3 regions of the Priestia sp. YIM B13490 genome follow, and region 2 is predicted to be linked to each of the others. Evidence: riboswitches for the same ligand, from Rfam matches in the RefSeq annotation. Region 2 holds a riboswitch; each other region holds the start of a gene.
The links. Region 2 has a riboswitch for thiamine pyrophosphate ahead of thiM (hydroxyethylthiazole kinase). Riboswitches for the same ligand answer to the same signal wherever they lie in the genome.
Positions count from the first base shown of each region.

Region 1 (6,341 bases), on a different contig from region 2:
TTTACGTATTCATTTTCTGTATTCCTATTTGTTTGTTAATTCTATCATGGATAAGAAAAGGAACAGTAAAAAATGAAGCATAAACTTATCAAGATCTTCAATGTATGTTTAGTTCTAAGTTTTTTAACAGGATGCTGGGATCAAAAAATGCTAAAAGATACGATGTTTTTGTCTACAGTGGCTTATGAAAAAAAGAAAGGAAATAAGGTGATTTCTACTATTGCGATCCGCTCGTACACTTCTAAAGAAGGGATTTTAGTGAATAAAACCTACCATGTGGCAGGAGAATCACCTCGGGATGATCGAACAAAAATTAACCAGCAGGTTTCTGGAATTGTAATGTCTGCTAAAAAGAGAATAATTTTATTTGAAGATCGATTAGCTAAAGAAGGTATACTAGAATTATCAGACGTTTTATATCGTACACCAGAAAGTCCTTTGACGGCTAAGTATGTCATTGTCGAAGGAAAGCCGAGTACTATCGTTGAATTACAGCAAGTAGGAGAAGAGCTAATTGGAGAATATTTAGACGGAGTTGTTCATACGGCTGAAGCGAATTCTTTAGTACCAATTGAAACTCTTCAGTCACTTTGTACCGTGTTGTTTGATGAAGGAAAAGGGCTAGCTCTTCCTTATATGAAATTAAATACTGAAAATAAGACCGTTGATGTAATCGGTACAGCTTTGTTTAATAAAGATAAATTTTCAGGCATTACATTAAATCCTGAGGAATCCAAGGTGCTTCTTTTATTAGGAAATCAAAAAGATAAATATATGATTATGAGTGACAAAATTACCATACATGACCAAAAGTATGTAGTATCGTATGATGTGTCAGACGCTAAAGCAAAGATGAACGTTAAGCCGGATGCGATTCACGGGGTAAAAGTGACCATACCACTACATGTAAAAGTAAGCATTAATGAATTCACTAAAAACGAAATGTCATCCCCTGCATTAATAAAAAATGTACAGGAAGAAATTGAAAAAGTTCTACAAAAGAAAGCAGAAAAAGTAGTTGTAAAGTTGCAAAAAGCTAACTGCGATTTTCTTGAAATAGGAAGAGAAGTAGCCGCTTATCATCCGAGTATATGGGAAAGGCTTAAATGGAGACAGGATTATAAAAACATCTCGATTAATCCGAAAGTACAAGTGGAAATTATCCATCGTGGAATTATTAATTAACAAAAGTCATGCGAAAAGCATGGCTTTTTTAAGTGAAAAAATTTTAGTTTACAAAATAATAAAAAGGGAATTGTATTTATTTATTGATGTGATAGGATAAAAAAGCATGTAAATGCATTCACTACGAATGAAAGCAGTGGACGGGTACATATAGATAATAATAAACGGTTTTGGGAGTCAAAGAAGGTGATGTTGAAGTGAATGTAAGCATCAGGTCAATCGTTAAAAAAGTCATGTTCATTCTATTTATTGCATATACAGCAGTGGTCATTTATGCTACTCTCATACGGGAAAACGAACATGTTTACGGAAAAGCAATGAACTTGGATTTATTTAGCACGATCCGTCTGATGTGGGACAGCGGGAATATAATGCTCACTCTGACAAATATACTGGGGAATATCGTGATGTTTGCGCCGCTTGGAATGTTTATTCCTTTGTTTATGAAGTGGTTTGACGGTTTTATTCAAGTGTTTACGACGGGTTTCTTAATCAGTTTTCTAATTGAAATTTTACAGTACAAGCTAACGGAACGAGTATTTGATATTGATGATATCTTTTTGAATACGCTAGGTACATTTATAGGCTGGGTTATTATTAAAATACTATATTGGGCCAAGAACGTGCTGAAAGCACGTTTCAAAAAAAGATAAAGAGATGGAGACATAACTGAATCAATAGCTAGAAAGCAGCTACAGATATGAAGTCTACGTTTACCATCACAATGAAAAGATCCGAACGATGAATCGTTCGGATCTTTCTTCAACTAAAATACTTTTGTCCTAGCCACTGCCTCTTGTTGATAGAAACACTTAATGCAGCGTCTTACGGAAGAATGTGAGGATTCAACGATAATGTGCTGACAATTTTGCTGAACAAATAATAACTTTCTTTCAAGCTGCTTAATTTGTTCTTTAAGCTGTTCTACTTCATTATTGATAGATATTTGAACCACTGTTAACAAACTCTTTAGCTTTTTCTTTCATTCCTTCTTTTCTTACTTCGTTTACATCTTTTTCATTTTCTTGAGCCATGTTACGAATATCTTGAGAAATACGCATCGAACAGAATTTAGGTCCACACATTGAACAGAAATGGGCTGTTTTAGCACCTTCAGCGGGAAGTGTTTCATCGTGATATTCTTTTGCGCGCTCTGGATCTAGTGACAGGTTAAATTGATCATTCCATCTAAATTCAAATCTTGCTTTAGACAGCGCGTTATCGCGTTTTTGTGCTCCTGGATGGCCTTTTGCTAGGTCAGCGGCATGCGCAGCAATTTTATAGGTGATAACGCCTTCTCGAACGTCTTCTTTATTTGGCAGACCTAAATGTTCTTTTGGGGTTACGTAGCAAAGCATAGCTGTCCCAAACCAGCCAATCATTGCAGCCCCGATACCTGATGTAATATGGTCATAGCCTGGAGCGATGTCGGTTGTAAGCGGTCCAAGAGTATAGAAGGGAGCTTCTTGGCATATTTCCATTTGTTTATCTACGTTTTCTTTGATGAGGTGCATAGGGACATGTCCAGGGCCTTCAATCATAACTTGAACATCGTGTTTCCAAGCAATTTTAGTTAATTCACCAAGCGTTTCTAATTCACCGAACTGTGCCTCATCATTAGCATCTGCAATGGAACCAGGACGCAGCCCATCGCCAAGCGAAATAGAAATATCGTATGCTTTACAGATTTCACAGATTTCTTCAAAGCGAGTATATAAAAAGTTCTCTTCATGATGAGCTAAACACCACTGCGCCAAGATGGATCCTCCGCGTGAAACAATACCTGTCGTACGTTTCGCTGTCAGAGGAATATAGCGTAAAAGAACACCTGCGTGAATAGTAAAGTAATCAACACCTTGCTCCGCTTGTTCAATTAATGTATCGCGATATGCTTCCCACGTTAGATCTTCTGCAACACCTTTTACTTTTTCAAGCGCTTGGTAAATAGGAACAGTCCCTACAGGAACAGGCGAGTTGCGGATAATCCATTCGCGCGTTGTGTGGATATCCTTTCCTGTTGATAAATCCATAATTGTATCGGCTCCCCAACGCGTTGCCCATGTCATTTTTTCTACTTCATCTTCAATAGCTGAACGAATAGCTGAATTTCCGATATTAGCATTGATTTTCACGTGGAATTTGCGGCCGATAATCATCGGTTCGCTCTCAGGGTGATTGATATTATTAGGGATAATGGCACGTCCTCTTGCTACTTCTTCACGCACGACTTCAGGATCCATCTGTTCACGAATAGCGATAAATTCCATTTCGGGCGTGATGATTCCTTTTTTCGCATAGTGCATTTGCGTTACATTTTGATTTTTTTTCGCGCGCAAAGGTAAACGATTAGTGATAAAGCGCTCGTACTGATCTCTTGGATCACCATCATAATAACCGTTATCCTGTGGCTGAACCGTACGGCCTTGATATGTTTCTACATCGTTTCGTTCTGCAATCCACTTTTCGCGCAGAGCCGGTAATCCTTTTTGTAAATTAATTTCATAACAGGGATCTGTATAAACACCACTCGTGTCGTATACACGTACGGGATTATTTTCTTCTTCCCCAAAAGATCCTGTAGTAGGAGACTGATGGATTTCACGCATAGGCACTTTAAGATCTTCTCTGGATCCTTGGACATATACTTTGTGACTGTTTGGAAAAGGCTTTTTCATAGAAACTGATACATTTTGTTTTGACATTACATATTCCTCCGGTTTCGCATAAAGTGTAGCTATACCGAACCATAAAAAAATCGGGTTCTGTGATAGACAGAACCCGATGGAATAGGCGAAAAAAGAATAAACATATACTATTCTTTTCAAGACTACTTCCCTCCGCTGGTATAACCCAAATCAGGTTCAAAGGGTTAAAGAGTTTTATAGCACTCTTCTCTCAGTCTGAGCTATCAGACACCCCTAGTAGAAATAACATTTAAATTATTCAATTTACGGCTTAAGTTTACCATCATTCGGTAAAAAATCAACCCTTAAATAAAAAAAGCTAGACAATCAACGTTGTCTAGCAGCATCGATTGCAATCACAATAGCTGTAATAATGTGCATAACAAACCCTAAAAATGGAATCCAAGCAACCAGTGAAGTAACAATCCCTAGTATGTTTCCATACGCAGATAACCCTCGTCTATTAGCTAAAATGAGTGTGATAGCATGAAGAATAAATCCAATAAAAAGAGGAGTATAACTAAAGCCCATAACAATCCCCGCGCCAATTAAAGGAATTCCCAGCAAGGCTTCATACCCAGCAGTGACCCATTTCATTGTACGTACATTTCCATTCATAGTAAAAAGCCTCCTAAAAAAGATACTACTATATACGAGAAAAGAGAGAAAAAAGTTTCAAATTACTTAGGGGATATGTCGTATAAGCAAGCACTAGTTGATTAAAATGATAGATGACAGTAAAGGGGATGGAAAAAACATAATGATTTAGTCATTTTTTCACACTAAAGAAAAATAGTCTAGATGATTCATTTTTAGCTAAGGACCCGGAATTTATACCGAACATAGCGACTGCTTTTTAAAACAAATAAAAGCTGATATCTTGTTTTTTGGTTATAGCATGTAGGGTTTTTATTACAAATTATTAAAGATTCTTATCTTTTTGCAAATACACATTGTATTTCATAGTTTTAACAATTATGATAAAAAAGCAAGTGTCAAAATAGGAAAATAGTTGAGCATGGAAAACGAAGCGATAAGCTTATTAATTTGAAAGAAAGGCAAGGTATATAGCTTTATGTGGGAAATTATTGTAGCAATCATTTTAGGGATTGTAGAAGGTTTAACAGAGTTTGCTCCTGTTTCGTCAACTGGGCATATGATTATTGTGGATGACCTGTGGTTAAATTCAAAAGAATTATTTTCATCTCCCGTAGCTAATACATTTAAAATTGTTATTCAGCTAGGGTCGATCTTAGCAGTAGTAGTTATTTTTAAAGATCGTTTCATTAATTTATTAGGATTGGGAAAAAAGCCAGCCGCTCCAATTGGACCGACAAATCGTTTGAATTTAATGCAAGTAATTGTTGGTCTGTTACCCGCAGGAGTGTTAGGTCTTTTGTTTGATGATTACATTGATGAACATTTGTTTTCTTTAAATACGGTGCTAATTGGCTTAGTAGTCGGAGCTGTATTAATGATTCTAGCAGATTTGTTTGGACCTAAACGTCCGCGTGTAGAGACGGTGGACCAAATGTCTTATGGACAAGCACTGGGTATAGGACTGTTTCAATGTATTGCTCTTTGGCCAGGTTTTTCTCGTTCAGGCTCCACGATTTCAGGAGGGGTTCTTCTTGGAATGAGCCATAAGGCAGCGGCAGATTTTACATTTATTATGGCAGTGCCAATCATGGCAGGAGCAAGTGGACTTTCATTGGTTAAAAACTGGCAGTATTTCACATCAGATGCACTACCGTTTTTTATTGCTGGTTTTATCAGCGCCTTTATTTTTGCGCTGGTGTCTATTCGCTTTTTCCTGAAATTAATTAATCGTATCAAATTAGTACCATTTGCACTATATCGAATTGTGTTAGCAGCTATTCTATATTTTGTATTTTTATAAAATAAACATGCGTGTTCTTTAGTCCCTTAAACTTCTAATAGAGACTCAAAGAGCAAGAAAAAGCTATTGCAACATTGCAATAGCTTTTTTGTATAAATATATATTATCGCCTTTTGAAAGCGTTTTATAAACATGGGTATTGACAAAACGTGTCGAAAAATAGTAAATTAATATTTGTGCAGTATAAAGTTAAGTAAAAGTAAGACTTCTGTTTAGTTTTATTGACTGTAAAAAACGTATGACAACGTATAGATCGTTTTAATTTTATAAAAACTGAATAATAAGCTTAATCGTATAGAGCGGGGGAATCATTATCGGCAGTAAAGCTGCCTTGGGGTGAATCCTTACAAAAGGTAGGAAACTCTCAATTCCGAATCCGACAGTTAACCCCGTTTGCTTTATTGAGAGAAAGAGCCCAAAATAGCGTAAGTAAAAGGCTGTTCTTTCTTAAGAATAGTCTTTTTTTGTTTTTTCAGAAAAGTATATACAAATGTCATACATCTTTGGGGAGGTACATCTATGAAAAAAATTCGTTTTGGTTTGGCTACGCAGATTTTTACCGGATTAATCCT
Region 1 is NZ_JBHZOT010000018.1:26,214-32,554, forward strand. It holds gene ACFX4R_RS26780 (GerAB/ArcD/ProY family transporter) at 1-83, shown strand, start outside; gene ACFX4R_RS26785 (Ger(x)C family spore germination protein) at 73-1,185, shown strand; gene ACFX4R_RS26790 (VanZ family protein) at 1,383-1,838, shown strand; gene ACFX4R_RS26795 (hypothetical protein) at 1,952-2,140, opposite strand; gene thiC (phosphomethylpyrimidine synthase ThiC) at 2,118-3,887, opposite strand; TPP riboswitch at 4,001-4,115, opposite strand; gene ACFX4R_RS26805 (hypothetical protein) at 4,197-4,487, opposite strand; gene ACFX4R_RS26810 (undecaprenyl-diphosphate phosphatase) at 4,945-5,769, shown strand; cyclic di-AMP (ydaO/yuaA leader) riboswitch at 6,043-6,182, shown strand; gene ACFX4R_RS26815 (glutamate/proton symporter GltT) at 6,289-6,341, shown strand, end outside.
Region 1: linked by a shared signal. The riboswitch ahead of thiC (phosphomethylpyrimidine synthase ThiC) and the one ahead of thiM (hydroxyethylthiazole kinase) in region 2 are both predicted to bind thiamine pyrophosphate.

Region 2 (6,341 bases):
TTGGAATGAGCCGCATGTCTCGAAAAACGAACACGGAAAATGCCTTGCAGCTATACCATTCAGCAATCGATGTATTTTTAAATGGAATTATAGCAAGGTCTTCTTAAATAATCGGGGATGCTTATTGCGGTAATGAGTAATCCCTCATTATTTTGTATTTTTATAGACCGAACGTTCAGTATTTTTGTAATCAGGAGGTTTATATGTCATTATTGTTAAGAAATCGAGCGGCGATTTTGCTGCTCATGCTAAACATTTTTATTATTTTTACAGGAATCGGTCTCGTTATTCCAATTATGCCAACATATATGACGGAGCTTCATATCAACGGCAGCGTGATGGGCCTCTTAGTAGCGGTGTTTTCACTGACTCAATTTTTGTTTTCACCTTTAGCGGGTCGGTTATCAGATTCGTTAGGGAGAAAGAAAATTATTGTAGCGGGAATGATTGTTTTTGCCTTGTCTGAATGGTTCTTTGGTTCAGTGAGTACACCTCTTTTATTATTTGTATCAAGAATGTTAGGCGGTGTCGGGGCCGCGCTCATTATGCCTGCTGTTATGGCCTATACAGCGGACGTGACGTCTGCTAAAGAACGTGCTAAAGGAATGGGCTATGTGACGGCGGCGATTACAACAGGATTTATTATTGGACCTGGTATCGGCGGCTTTTTAGCTGAATACGGCATGCGTGTACCATTTTATATGGCCGCAGTAGCAGGAGGCTTGGCTGCAGTGATTACGCTTTTGGTTTTGCCAGAGTCTCGTCCTGTACAAAATCATGCTGTTTCAAACAATGAGAATCCAAAAGAAGATCGGCTGCTACTCCAGCTTATGAATTCCTATAAAGAACCTTATTTTCTAAGTTTAATTATTGTTTTTGTGACATCGTTTGGATTATCCAATTATGAAACGATTTTTTCGCTATTTGTTGATCATAAATTTAGCTTTACGCCCAAAGATATTGCGTTTGTTATTACGTTTGGCTCTATTGCGGGGGCCGTAGTGCAGGTTACGATTTTTGGCTGGATTTTAAATAAGTTTGGTGAAAAAAGAGTGATTTCGTTTTGCTTGATGATGACGGGACTTTTTATTTTACTTACGCTGTTTGTGCACACGTACTGGCTTATTATTGTTGTGACATTCATCGTCTTTTTAGCAACAGATATTTTACGTCCGGCAATCAGCACGCAAATGTCGATGATGGCACAAGACGACCAAGGGTATGTAGCCGGACTAAATTCTGCTTATACAAGTCTTGGGAATATTATTGGACCCGTTGTAGCAGGCTTTCTTTTTGATATAAACATTAATTATCCGTACGTATCAGCTGCACTTGTACTGCTGCTTTGTTTTCTTTTATCTTTAAGAGCAGGGAAGGACAGAAAAACAGCTGTGAGAAATCAAGCGGTTCAAGAGAAATAACCATAAGGAAAAAATGATAGAATTCTTAGGGAATTGAAGACCTCGAGTAGCTTACTGGAGGTCTATTGATTATTCTTTTAGGAATGGTGTAAGGTTTAAAGCGCCACTCACCCTATAGAGAAGCTTTATTTTATCGGCAAAACAGTGAAATGGTTGCAAATAAAAAAGGTTAATAGTAAACTTTAAACGTAACAAGAATAGTATGGGAGCTTGCGCGGGGCAGGCTGAGAGTACAGGGACGCCTGTTGACCATTTGAACCTGTTGGATAATGCCAGCGCAGGGAATGTGAGTACATACCAAAGCACTTTGCGCATGCAAGGTGCTTTTTTGTCTTTTTTTTGCAGTGTTAAAACTAAATGAAAAGAGTGAAAAAAACATGGATATTAGTAAAATTTCAGCTCAATTAGAAAAAGTAAGAGATACAAGTCCGCTTGTTCATAATATTACGAATGTTGTGGTAACCAACTTTACAGCAAATGGACTGCTTGCACTAGGAGCTTCACCTGTTATGGCTTATGCGAAGGAAGAAGTGGCTGACATGGCACGAATCGCCGGAGCGCTTGTCTTAAATATGGGTACACTGACGGCTCAAGAAGTAGAAGCGATGAGAATAGCAGGAAAATCAGCAAATGAAAATGGCGTGCCGGTTATTTTCGATCCTGTAGGAGCCGGAGCGACACCGTTTCGTACAGAAGTAGCACGTCAGCTTGTAGAAGAATTAAATATGGCAGTTATTCGTGGTAACGCTGCTGAAGTTGCGAATGTCGTAGGCGAGTCATGGCTCATTAAAGGCGTTGATTCATTAGAAGGGCAAGGAGACGTCATTGAACTTGCTGAAAAAGCAGCGAACAAATTAGATACGGTGATTGTTATCACGGGTAAACAAGATGTAATCACAGATGGAAACAAAACGTATACAGTAGACAACGGTCACCCGTTATTTACGAAAGTGACGGGGACTGGGTGTCTGCTAACATCAATTATAGGAGCTTTCGCTGCTGTAGAAAAAGAATATGTCGAGGCAAGCGTTGCTGCTTTAAGTTTTTACGGAGTGGCAGGTGAAATCGCCGCAGCGAAAAAAGGTGAAGAAGGACCGGGAAGCTTTCAAATTGAGCTGTTAAATCAGCTTCATCTTTTATCTGGGCAGGATATTGAATCATATGCAAGAGTACATCAACGTTAAAAGGAGCCGGAAAATGACAAATGAAGAAATCAAAAAGCTGCTGCAAGTTTATTTTATAATGGGCAGCAATAACTGTAAAAAAGAGCCGAAAGAAGTGTTGAAAGAAGCAATTGAAGGCGGCGTTACCGTGTTTCAATTCCGTGAAAAAGGCGAGGGTGCCTTAACAGGAGAAGCGAAATATCAGCTGGCGAAGGAACTTCAGCAAATTTGTCAGCAGCACAGCGTTCCTTTTGTGGTGAATGATGATCTGGACTTAGCGATCCGCTTACAAGCAGATGGCGTTCATATTGGACAAGAAGATGAAAAAGCTCATATTGTTCGAGAGAAAATAGGAAAAGGAATTGTGGGCGTCTCTGTTCATAATGTACAAGAGCTGCAGCAAGCGATAAAAGACGGGGCGGATTATGTAGGAATGGGACCTGTTTTTCCTACTTCTACAAAAAAAGACGCAAAAGCAGTGCAAGGTACAAAGTTAATTGAAGAAGTGCGAAACCAGAATATTGACTTTCCAATTGTAGGAATCGGCGGGATCACGCCTGAAAATGCCAAACAAGTAGTAGAAGCAGGTGCAGATGGCGTTTCTATTATTACCGCGATTAGCTTAGCAGCGTCTCCAAAAGAAAAAGCAGCTCAATTGAAAGAAGCGGTAAGAAAATAAAAAAAGCGCACAGTGTGCGCTTTTTTATTATAGCTGAACAGTTTGAGGAGTTTCTTCGCCTTCATTCATAAAGCGAATTTCGTTCGGCGTAATTTCAAGAACAACATACTCAGGGTCATTTGGACCGTCAAACCATTCTTTCATGTGATCGTTCCATATACGCCCTTTTAATTGATCACCAGTACGAAGAACAGCTGTACCAGATAATTCTAAGTATTGATCGCCATATCCTTCGCCGCTGTAGCCCAATAGTACGTGCACGTTCGGATTGGCTTCGATTTCCTCTGCCTTATGTGTATTGATATTTGTTGGTGTGTAAAGAGCGATACCATCTTCATCGCTAAAGAATGTCATATAGCGAGAGTGGGGTTTGTTGTTTACAACTGTGGCTAATGTTCCTACACGATTTCCTTCTAATACTTCGTTTACTTTTTTAGCAATTTTTTGTTCATTCATTTTATCCATCTCCTTTATTACTTTTTATGTTCCTCAATCGAAGATAAATAAAACATACATGTCTAAAAAAAATATAAGTTAACAATAAAATAATTATGTAAACTAGTAAAATGAAAAATAAAAAAAGCTAGCTACAGCTAACTAAAAAATAAGCCCGCACTGCCGTAACCCTAAGTGTCTTAAATACCCAGATCTACTAGGTGGGTGCCCTCATAGCTGGGTTTAGCGTCCCAAGAAGGGCGTGCTATCTGCAGCTAAATTTTGAGCTCCCTTTTAACACTCAAAGGTTTAAGACAACATGAGTATACGCACAGCGCAGGTATGTATAACAAATGTAAATAAAATGCCGATATATAAATGTTTTCTAATTAATCAACTTTCATCGTACAAGAAATGATTATAACGGAATAATGAATGGAACGCAAGACTTTTATTTAAAGTTTTTCTTCTCTAACATCTTGGCGGGGAAACAGCAACAAAATAAGAAAAGGGCCCGCAACTGGAATGAAACATAAAAGAAGGTAAGGCCGGGATGCTATCCTTTCTTTTGTCATAACGGAGTAAGAAAGCCACGTTAAAACAAAAAAATCAGCGGTCATCACGCTAACAAGCTGTGACTGCATAAAAGCATCTCCATAAGCTTTTATTGAACCTAAGGATAGCCCGTATGCGTAACCTGCAATCGTGAGCGCTAAGCATAATCCAATCCATAGACGAGAAGAAATGATAGCAATGAAACGTGAAGGAATACGCGAACGTGTTCGAACTTTTTGTCCTTTCCAATGATAATAGAACAAAAGAGAAAAAGCTCCAAGCGCAAATGATAGAAGAGAAAATGGCCATCCAAGCAGTTTGTATGTATCTTTTTTACAGATCATTACCATAAACAATACTGGGAAAAGTCCTAAAAAAGAGAATACTATAACCACGAGCGGATCTACCTGTTGAAAATTTCCTGTGATAAGATTTTTAAACAGCAAATCATTACCGGCGCTTGCTCCTGGAGCTAGCAGCAAGGCGTATAGTACAAGCATAGCCCATACAATGATATACATATTCTCAACTCCTTTTAATTGTTTTAGTGTACAAAAACCATTTCAGTATATTTCCCCGTCTTGTGACGAAGGGAAACGCTTGAAACTCTTCTTTAATTAGGTGTAATATTACACTAAAGAAATGTACGTGTATAGAAAGAAAGGGCTGTGAAAATGAATAAACAAGAAGTAATTAAATCAGTATCGGATAAAATACGATTAATTCGTTTAGAAAGAAACTATTCACAAGACAGAATGGCTGAAGTCATTGGTATTTCTAAAAAAACATTGGTTCAAATTGAAAAAGGGCGCACAGAAGCAGGGTGGACGACCACTGTTGCAGTATGCGGTTTGTTTGGTGACAGTGAAATCCTTCAATCGGTTTTGGGAGACGTTCCTTTAGAAGTAGTAGAAATCATTGCTCATAACGGCGTATCTTCTCCAAAAGATAAAACGCTCGGAGGAAGAGTATGGTGGAAAGAAATTCAAAAAGAAGGCTTTTTTCGTCTGCAGCAAAATATGATTAGTCAGCACTATCGCATTTTAGATGACCAAGACTATCGATGGTTTAGTTCATTTGATAAAAGCGAAGCGGTAAAAAGGTTTGAACAATTAACGAATGAATAAAAAGAGGCCGGGACATAACAAAATCACTGCATATATGAAACCTACGTTCACTCTATCCATAAAAAAATCCGAACGAATTTGATTCTCCATTAAGAGTCTTGATTTATCGTTCGGATTTTTCTTCCACTGCTATACTTTTGTCTCAGCCACTACTGATTCATTAACGTACCTGATGAGGGACGACTGAACCAATTCCATAGCTCTACATCTCCAAGTGACGCATATGTGATCGACGGATCATTCTTTAATTTCAGAAGCTTTTTTGTAGGCCCTGTAATCACAACGCCGTACACACCGACGCCGTGTTTTTTTACATAAGAATATCGCTGCTTTAGCAACAGATCGGAATGGTCCAGCTGACGAACTTTTTGGACCGTTTCTTCATTATCGGCTAATAATTTCATCATATTTAAAACATTCGACTTGCTAGTAGAGTGGGTTTGATTTCCTTTGTGATCGTAAGGTAAGTCTAAAAACTCTGGAAAGCCAAATGTTGATGTTAAGTCAATTAATGGCTCATCTTTTGTGCTTGTTTTTTGTTCGTGCCCTGTATTAAGCGCGTACCAAGAGGTAGAAAAATCACGGCTGTCGATGGCGTTCATTTTTTGCTGAACTTCTTTTAGCGAATACGTATCATCAAAAGAAATAGCCACTTCGCTTACCGTTCCTTTTGGTAGATTTTCTAACGCTTTCCATGTTTCGTTTGTCCATTCCTTATACTCTTTTGCATGCAGCTTTAGTTTTTTGGGATCAGGATAGACAAAAGAAAGGTTGAGGTCGTATTTGCCGCCGGAAAATTCTTTTTCTACACCGCTTGTTTTATCAAACAGCTGATGAAATGTAAACGTCCCAATGGCCTGCTCTTCACGTCCAATTTGCTTATAAGCTTCCATTTGCGACTGCATGCGGAAAAAGGACTGTGTATCAGAAGTGGTTTCACGTATATGAACGTTCGGAAAAG
Region 2 is NZ_JBHZOT010000003.1:333,944-340,284, forward strand. It holds gene ACFX4R_RS11585 (TetR/AcrR family transcriptional regulator) at 1-107, shown strand, start outside; gene ACFX4R_RS11590 (MFS transporter) at 204-1,421, shown strand; TPP riboswitch at 1,614-1,722, shown strand; gene thiM (hydroxyethylthiazole kinase) at 1,799-2,605, shown strand; gene thiE (thiamine phosphate synthase) at 2,619-3,263, shown strand; gene ACFX4R_RS11605 (pyridoxamine 5'-phosphate oxidase family protein) at 3,291-3,719, opposite strand; RNA gene ssrS (6S RNA) at 3,867-4,044, opposite strand; gene ACFX4R_RS11615 (hypothetical protein) at 4,154-4,774, opposite strand; gene ACFX4R_RS11620 (helix-turn-helix transcriptional regulator) at 4,928-5,380, shown strand; gene ACFX4R_RS11625 (anti-sigma factor) at 5,530-6,341, opposite strand, start outside.

Region 3 (6,341 bases), 380 kb from region 2:
TGATCCGCTAACTTCTGTATTTTGCATACCAGCCCCAATTACAGTAGCGCGCGTTGTCTCAGCGGATTGAGATACTTGGATGGATTGAAAATGATATGCTAGAAGCGGACCAACGTCTCCGTGTATGGCCACTTCCTTCACTGTTATTGGCTTTTGCTTCTCCATCATTGCTCCTACTCCTCCTGAAACCATGATCGTTTCAGGATGTATAGAAGATCTTGTATGAGGAGAAACGAGCAGCGAGGAATTTTGATTCAGCGCTTTTACATAATTCACGGTTTCTTCAGCTAGTAATTGACAGATAGACGAGAGCTTTTCAAATGCTGCTTTTTCACCTTCTCGCAGTGTCAAAGAATTATTTTTCAAAAATTCAGTTAAATGAGACGAAACGTAGGTAACAAGACCGTCTTCATTTAGTCGAATTAATCTCCCGCCTACATGCAGTGTAAACGTTTCTATCACTTTTCCATTTTGACATAAAGCGATGTTAGCAGTGCCTCCTCCTACATCAATATTGGCAATTACTGCATTTGTTTCAGCAGAACGCTCTATTGCTCCCGATCCTTTTGCTGCTAATATTCCCTCTAAGTCAGCGCCGGCTGTTGCAACAACAAAATCCCCAGCATGTTCGGCTAGATAGTGAACGATACTTTCTGCATTTTGCTTTCTGGCCGTTTCTCCTGTGATGATCACAGCACCTGCCTCCACTTGATCTAAGGAGATTCCTGCGTTCTTATACTCTTGTTCTAGTAGTACCGTTAATCTTTGAACATCGATTTCAACATCGTTTAGCATAGGGGTGGTGTAGATAGAACTTACATACGTTACGCGACGATCAATAATTTGACAGCCTGGCAGCGTAAACTGATTTTGTTGATTTGCTATTAACAGCTTGCTTACAATCAGTTTTGTTGTGCTTGTTCCGATATCTAAACCTATGCTCGTTATCCATTTCTGTAGCATGCTATCAATCCCTTATCTCGTTTGAATATGGTGATTATCATAAAACAGTTTTTTGAATATTTCACTAACTATGTTATCAAACCTGACACACTTTTGTGTAAACAAAGGTGACAAATGACAAAAAAGACTAAATCTTGGTAGATTTAGTCTTTTTGCTTATGATGAGTGTGATTTAGTTACAATCATTCTTGATGCGGATGGAATTAATAGTGAAAGAATGATTAAGCAGGCTATTAGTGACCCTACCATTGAAATACCGTTCATTGAAAAAGAATACCATAGAGCGGACATACCCTTTGGCGCATATGATCCCCAAAAAATAATACCCGCAATAAAGTGACAGAAATACCGTGCGAAGCTGCCGATAACAAGGGATAAAACAATCAAAACAAAAGCTTTTGATCTGTTATTGTTAGCTAAATTTGTTTTAATAGATTGCGAAAAAATACCTCCAAAACCTATAAAAGCAAAAGCCACAATATATTCAATAAACGTTTGTAGCGCTGTTAAAATATAAGCCGTTCCTGTTGCCAACTGCAACAGCCCCCATAATAGACCAGATAGAGCCCCGCCTTTTACTCCCCAGCGAAAGCACATAATAAAAATGGGCACCATGGAGAACGAAATACTCACAGCCGTTGCAATCTTAATGGAAGGCAAAAGATCAAGTAGAAGTGCTAATGCTGCAAAAATAGCTATTTCAATTTTAGCCTGTAAAGGTAATGCTTTATTCACGTTTCTCACTCCTGTTTTTGAATCATTCATATCAAACGGTTTACACAGGAGTAAGCAAATATATGCTACTATTCCCACATTCCTACGCTAGCGTTAACTAACAGGTTCGAAGGGTCTGAACAATTTGTTCACTCTCAGCACGGCGGCTCCCCCTGTGGTACGTTCGGATATTTATGTAGTATTATGACAACATTCATTATACCATATGTAGCAAAATAGATTCGAGAGATTTCAAAGATGTTTCTATTTTCTGAATCTATTTTTTATAATGACAATCGTTTTAGTATTTGGTATACTTCTTTTATGTCAAATGAATATAAAAAACCCTCATCCTAATCGATGAGGTAGAGGTCGCAGTTTTTAATAGTAAAGCAACGGAAATGCAGAGAACATTGAGGATGTTGCTTGAAAGGAAAAATTGCCGAAGTTTAGATCACTTCTCGGTTGATTTAAGCTGGGGCTGTCTCCGAACAGGAACAGAACTGTCACATCATGCGAGTGATGTGAAGAGCTATCTTCACGGAAGGTTGACGCGGTTTTCAGATTTAAAAGCGCGCACATATACTGCGGGCTTTTTTTATGTTATCCCGTCTCTTTCCGTACATTCGAAAGGAGTATTTATCTATGCAAGAGCAGCAAGAATTAAAACGTGGGTTGAAATCTCGCCACTTAACGATGATTTCATTAGGAGGAGCCATCGGAACCGGCTTATTCCTAGCAAGTGGTGGAGCAATTCACACAGCAGGACCTGGGGGAGCGCTTTTAGCTTACGCTATCATTGGTGTCATGGTTTACTTTTTGATGACCAGCCTAGCGGAGCTCGCAGCTTATATGCCTGAAGCCGGTTCATTTAGTACGTATGCGTCTCGGTTTGTAGATCCATCCTTTGGTTTCGCTCTCGGCTGGAACTATTGGTATAACTGGGCTATTACGATTGCAGCTGAATTATCTGCTGGAGCCCTTATTATGAAATTTTGGTTCCCAAACTCTTCTTCTATTTTATGGAGTGCCCTGTTTTTATTAATTATGTTTGGGCTTAACTACCTTTCTGTAAGAGGATTTGGTGAATCTGAATTTTGGTTTTCGTTAATTAAAGTAGTAACGGTTATCATCTTTTTAGTTATTGGCATTATGATGATTTTTGGTATCTTTAACAATGAAGCACCAGGGTTTAAAAACTTCACGCTTGGTGATGGACCCATTCACGGTGGATTCTTTACTGTCTTAGGTATTTTTATGGCTGCTGGTTTTTCATTTCAAGGAACAGAGTTGCTTGGAGTCGCAGCTGGAGAAAGTGAAGATCCGGAAAAAACGGTTCCTCGCGCAGTTAAACAAGTCTTCTGGCGCATCTTGTTATTTTATATTTTAGCTATTTTTGTTATCGGAATGCTTATTCCATACACAGCCGATTCATTAGCAAGTGATGATGTGCGAGTAAGTCCATTTACTTTAATATTCGAACGAGCAGGTCTGGCGTTTGCAGCATCAGCTATCAATGCCGTTATTTTAACAGCCGTTTTATCTGCTGGTAACTCAGGTATGTATGCTTCTACGCGTATGCTGTGGAACTTAGCGAAAGATGGAAAAGCACCAAGGTTCTTAGCAAAAGTGAATAAACGAGGCGTTCCAGTGAATGCTTTAATCGCAACGGCACTTGTCGGTACACTTGCATTTGGTGCTTCATTTTTTGGAGACGGTGCGGTATACACGTGGTTACTTAACGCTTCTGGTATGTCTGGTTTTATTGCTTGGTTAGGAATTGCCATCAGCCACTATCGTTTTAGAAGAGCATTTGTTGCCCAAGGTCATGATTTGAGTGAACTTCCATATCATGCAAAACTTTTCCCGTTTGGTCCTATCTTTGCCTTTATTTTATGTGCTGTTGTCATTTTAGGTCAAAACTATTCGGCGTTTATGGGTGATTCGATTGACTGGTACGGTGTACTTGTTTCTTATATCGGACTTCCTTTATTCTTAATTGTTTGGTTAGGATACAAATGGACGAAAAAGTCAAAACTTATTCCGTTAAAAGAATGCCAAGTAACAGTGAAAAAATACGAATAAAAAAAGCTCTCTATTCAAAAGAATAGAGAGCTTTTTTTATGTGATCTGATCAGCAAAATGAAGAGATATATAGGCGGGCTGATTTTTCATAACAAGCATATAACCTTTGAGGGGACGATTACAGTAATCAGCAGCTTCTATATAATAAATACGCTGAACTAACCTGCTTAAATGGGTTACAAAAGATGGAAGTTGATGAGTAGGAATGCTTTGGATGTAGTCTATGATTTCTTGTTTAGTTTGAAGGCCCGAATGGGTACATTCTAACAGATGAAAAAGTGGATCTGCTGCTATAGTAGATAGTTCAGAATTGTGTTTGATTCTATTCAGCTGGATATGCAGTTCTTTTTTTGACCATGTCTTTGGAATAGCTCTTAGATGCTGATATTGAAAACGTGTATTCATGATAGCTAACACCTTTCGTATTAAAATAATAAAACGACTTATTATTTTAATAACCTTTACACATGAAACTAAAACGTTACAATGTGTAAAGGTGTCATACATCTTATAAAATAAGCTGATAAAAAAGCACATCTTGCCACTGATCGAATTTCCAGCCTACTTCTTTAAATTCTCCGCAAAATGTAAAATTAAATTGCTCATGCATTTTGATACTGATATCATTCCCTTTTGTAATCCCTGAAATGACAACGTGATGGTTGAGTTCTTTAGCTAGTTCCAAAATTCGCTTCATAAGCTGTTTTCCAATGCCATACCCCTGTTGATTTTTATCAATATAAATCGATAGCTCTACCGTTTGAATGTACGCTTCTTTATCTCGATAAGAAGAAAGCGAAGCATAGCCCGCTACTACCCCATCTTTTTCTGCGACAATAAGCGGAAAAAGTTCATTGCTAATATGATTATCAAACCAGCTCCTTCTTTGCTCTACTGTTACAGGCGTTAAATCAAAAGTAGCAGCACTTGCTTGAACAGACTGGTTATAAATTTCAACAAGCATAGGTAAATCTTCTTCTTTAGCATAACGAATGATCATATGTACAAACTCCTTATAGTATAGAATTATCTTTATTTTACTTCTTTTAAGAAACATAATCTACATAAAAAACCGATGTGCGCATGCACATCAGTTATGATTTTGAGCATATTGAAAGGTTTGAAGAACTTGAAGTGTCTCTTTTGTAGAAACGACCGTTGCAAACTCCTCATGCAAAGAAGACAATGCGAATGTATGTACATCTTCTGCAGGAAGCCTTGTTTTTCCATCGTAGGACATACCATCAAAGCAAGCTGTTGCATCGTTTACAACGTACGTCCTGTACCCTAGATTTCCAGCCATGCGGGCAGTCGTAGAGACGCAGTGATTAGTAGTTAGTCCTATTAAGATAAGCGTATCATAGCCATTTGCTTTTAAATAACTGTCTAGCTCTGTTCCAATGAAGCAGCTGTTCACGTGTTTGCGAATTAAGTATTCGTCTTCTTGTGGACCAAACCCTTCTTTGAACTGAAATCCCTTCGAACTTGGGTGTAAAGGAGAATCTGGATTTTCTGATGCATGCTGTACGTGAATGACAGGATAATTTTGGCGCCTCCATGCTTGCAGTAGCGTCAGCATATGTTTTTCTGCATCTAGATTGTTTCTTTCCCCCCACTGTGGTGAATAAAACCCTTCTTGTACATCGATAAGCAGCAGCACTGGCCGGGAACGTAGCATAAGCATCATCTTCTTTCGTCTTTATTTTAAAATGGAAATAACGTATGTGCACCCATCAGGACCGGCTTTTGAGGAATGAACCGTTTGTTTCGGTAAATGTATTCGATCTCCTGCCTGACATAGAACCGTATCATGTTCAACTGTAAAGTAAATAGATCCTTCAAGTATATGAAGAATTTCATCAGTTGGATGGGTATGAGATGGGTGCGTTTGAAAAGCAATATCGTGCTGTACTTCAACATATCCAGTATACGCTGGAAGCAGTTCTTTAATTACTTCTTCAAACTTTCCGCCAACTCCTTTTTTAATAGAGGCTTTTTTTACGTCCATGCTGCTCACTCCTTTTTAATTTAAACGGACACTGTCCAGTAGTATAGTTGTTATCATCGTGTAAAAAATATTGCTTCCACTCTCGGTTTTCCTGCTGTCCATACCATCCTAATTCAGGGTGAGCTGATACGTCATCATATGTTTTTAACCGATCGCGGACCACCTTTTGTACGTGCCGCCCTATTTTTGAATCTCCTGTCATACCTTCAAACACCCACCGAGGTTGAAATGTAATCATAAACCCTCTGCTCTTACGGCTTTTACGTAAAGAATGAGCAGGCGTATTACATACGACAAAAATAGGTTCTCCGTGAAAGCAAAATTCCCATAATGGATCTTTTGGATCTTTTGGAATGTCTTGCGGCCATTTCTTTTGATCAATTTGATGAAGAAACGTCAGCGTATCCCAAAACATCGTTTCGTACTCTTCCATTGATCGTTCTTTATGTTCAGGCTTAAAGAATAACACAAAGGATGTATAGCGACCTATGGTCTTGAACGTATCTATGTATTCTCTAAGTGCCGACGCTGCATTCCTAATATCTTGGTAGTTATAAGGAGTAGTCACAAA
Region 3 is NZ_JBHZOT010000003.1:716,318-722,658, forward strand. It holds gene ACFX4R_RS13560 (ethanolamine ammonia-lyase reactivating factor EutA) at 1-963, opposite strand, end outside; gene thiT (energy-coupled thiamine transporter ThiT) at 1,120-1,728, opposite strand; TPP riboswitch at 1,761-1,861, opposite strand; lysine riboswitch at 2,036-2,220, shown strand; gene ACFX4R_RS13570 (amino acid permease) at 2,323-3,762, shown strand; gene ACFX4R_RS13575 (hypothetical protein) at 3,799-4,167, opposite strand; gene ACFX4R_RS13580 (GNAT family N-acetyltransferase) at 4,271-4,762, opposite strand; gene ACFX4R_RS13585 (cysteine hydrolase family protein) at 4,853-5,440, opposite strand; gene ACFX4R_RS13590 (cupin domain-containing protein) at 5,462-5,770, opposite strand; gene ACFX4R_RS13595 (YqcI/YcgG family protein) at 5,745-6,341, opposite strand, start outside.
Region 3: linked by a shared signal. The riboswitch ahead of thiT (energy-coupled thiamine transporter ThiT) and the one ahead of thiM (hydroxyethylthiazole kinase) in region 2 are both predicted to bind thiamine pyrophosphate.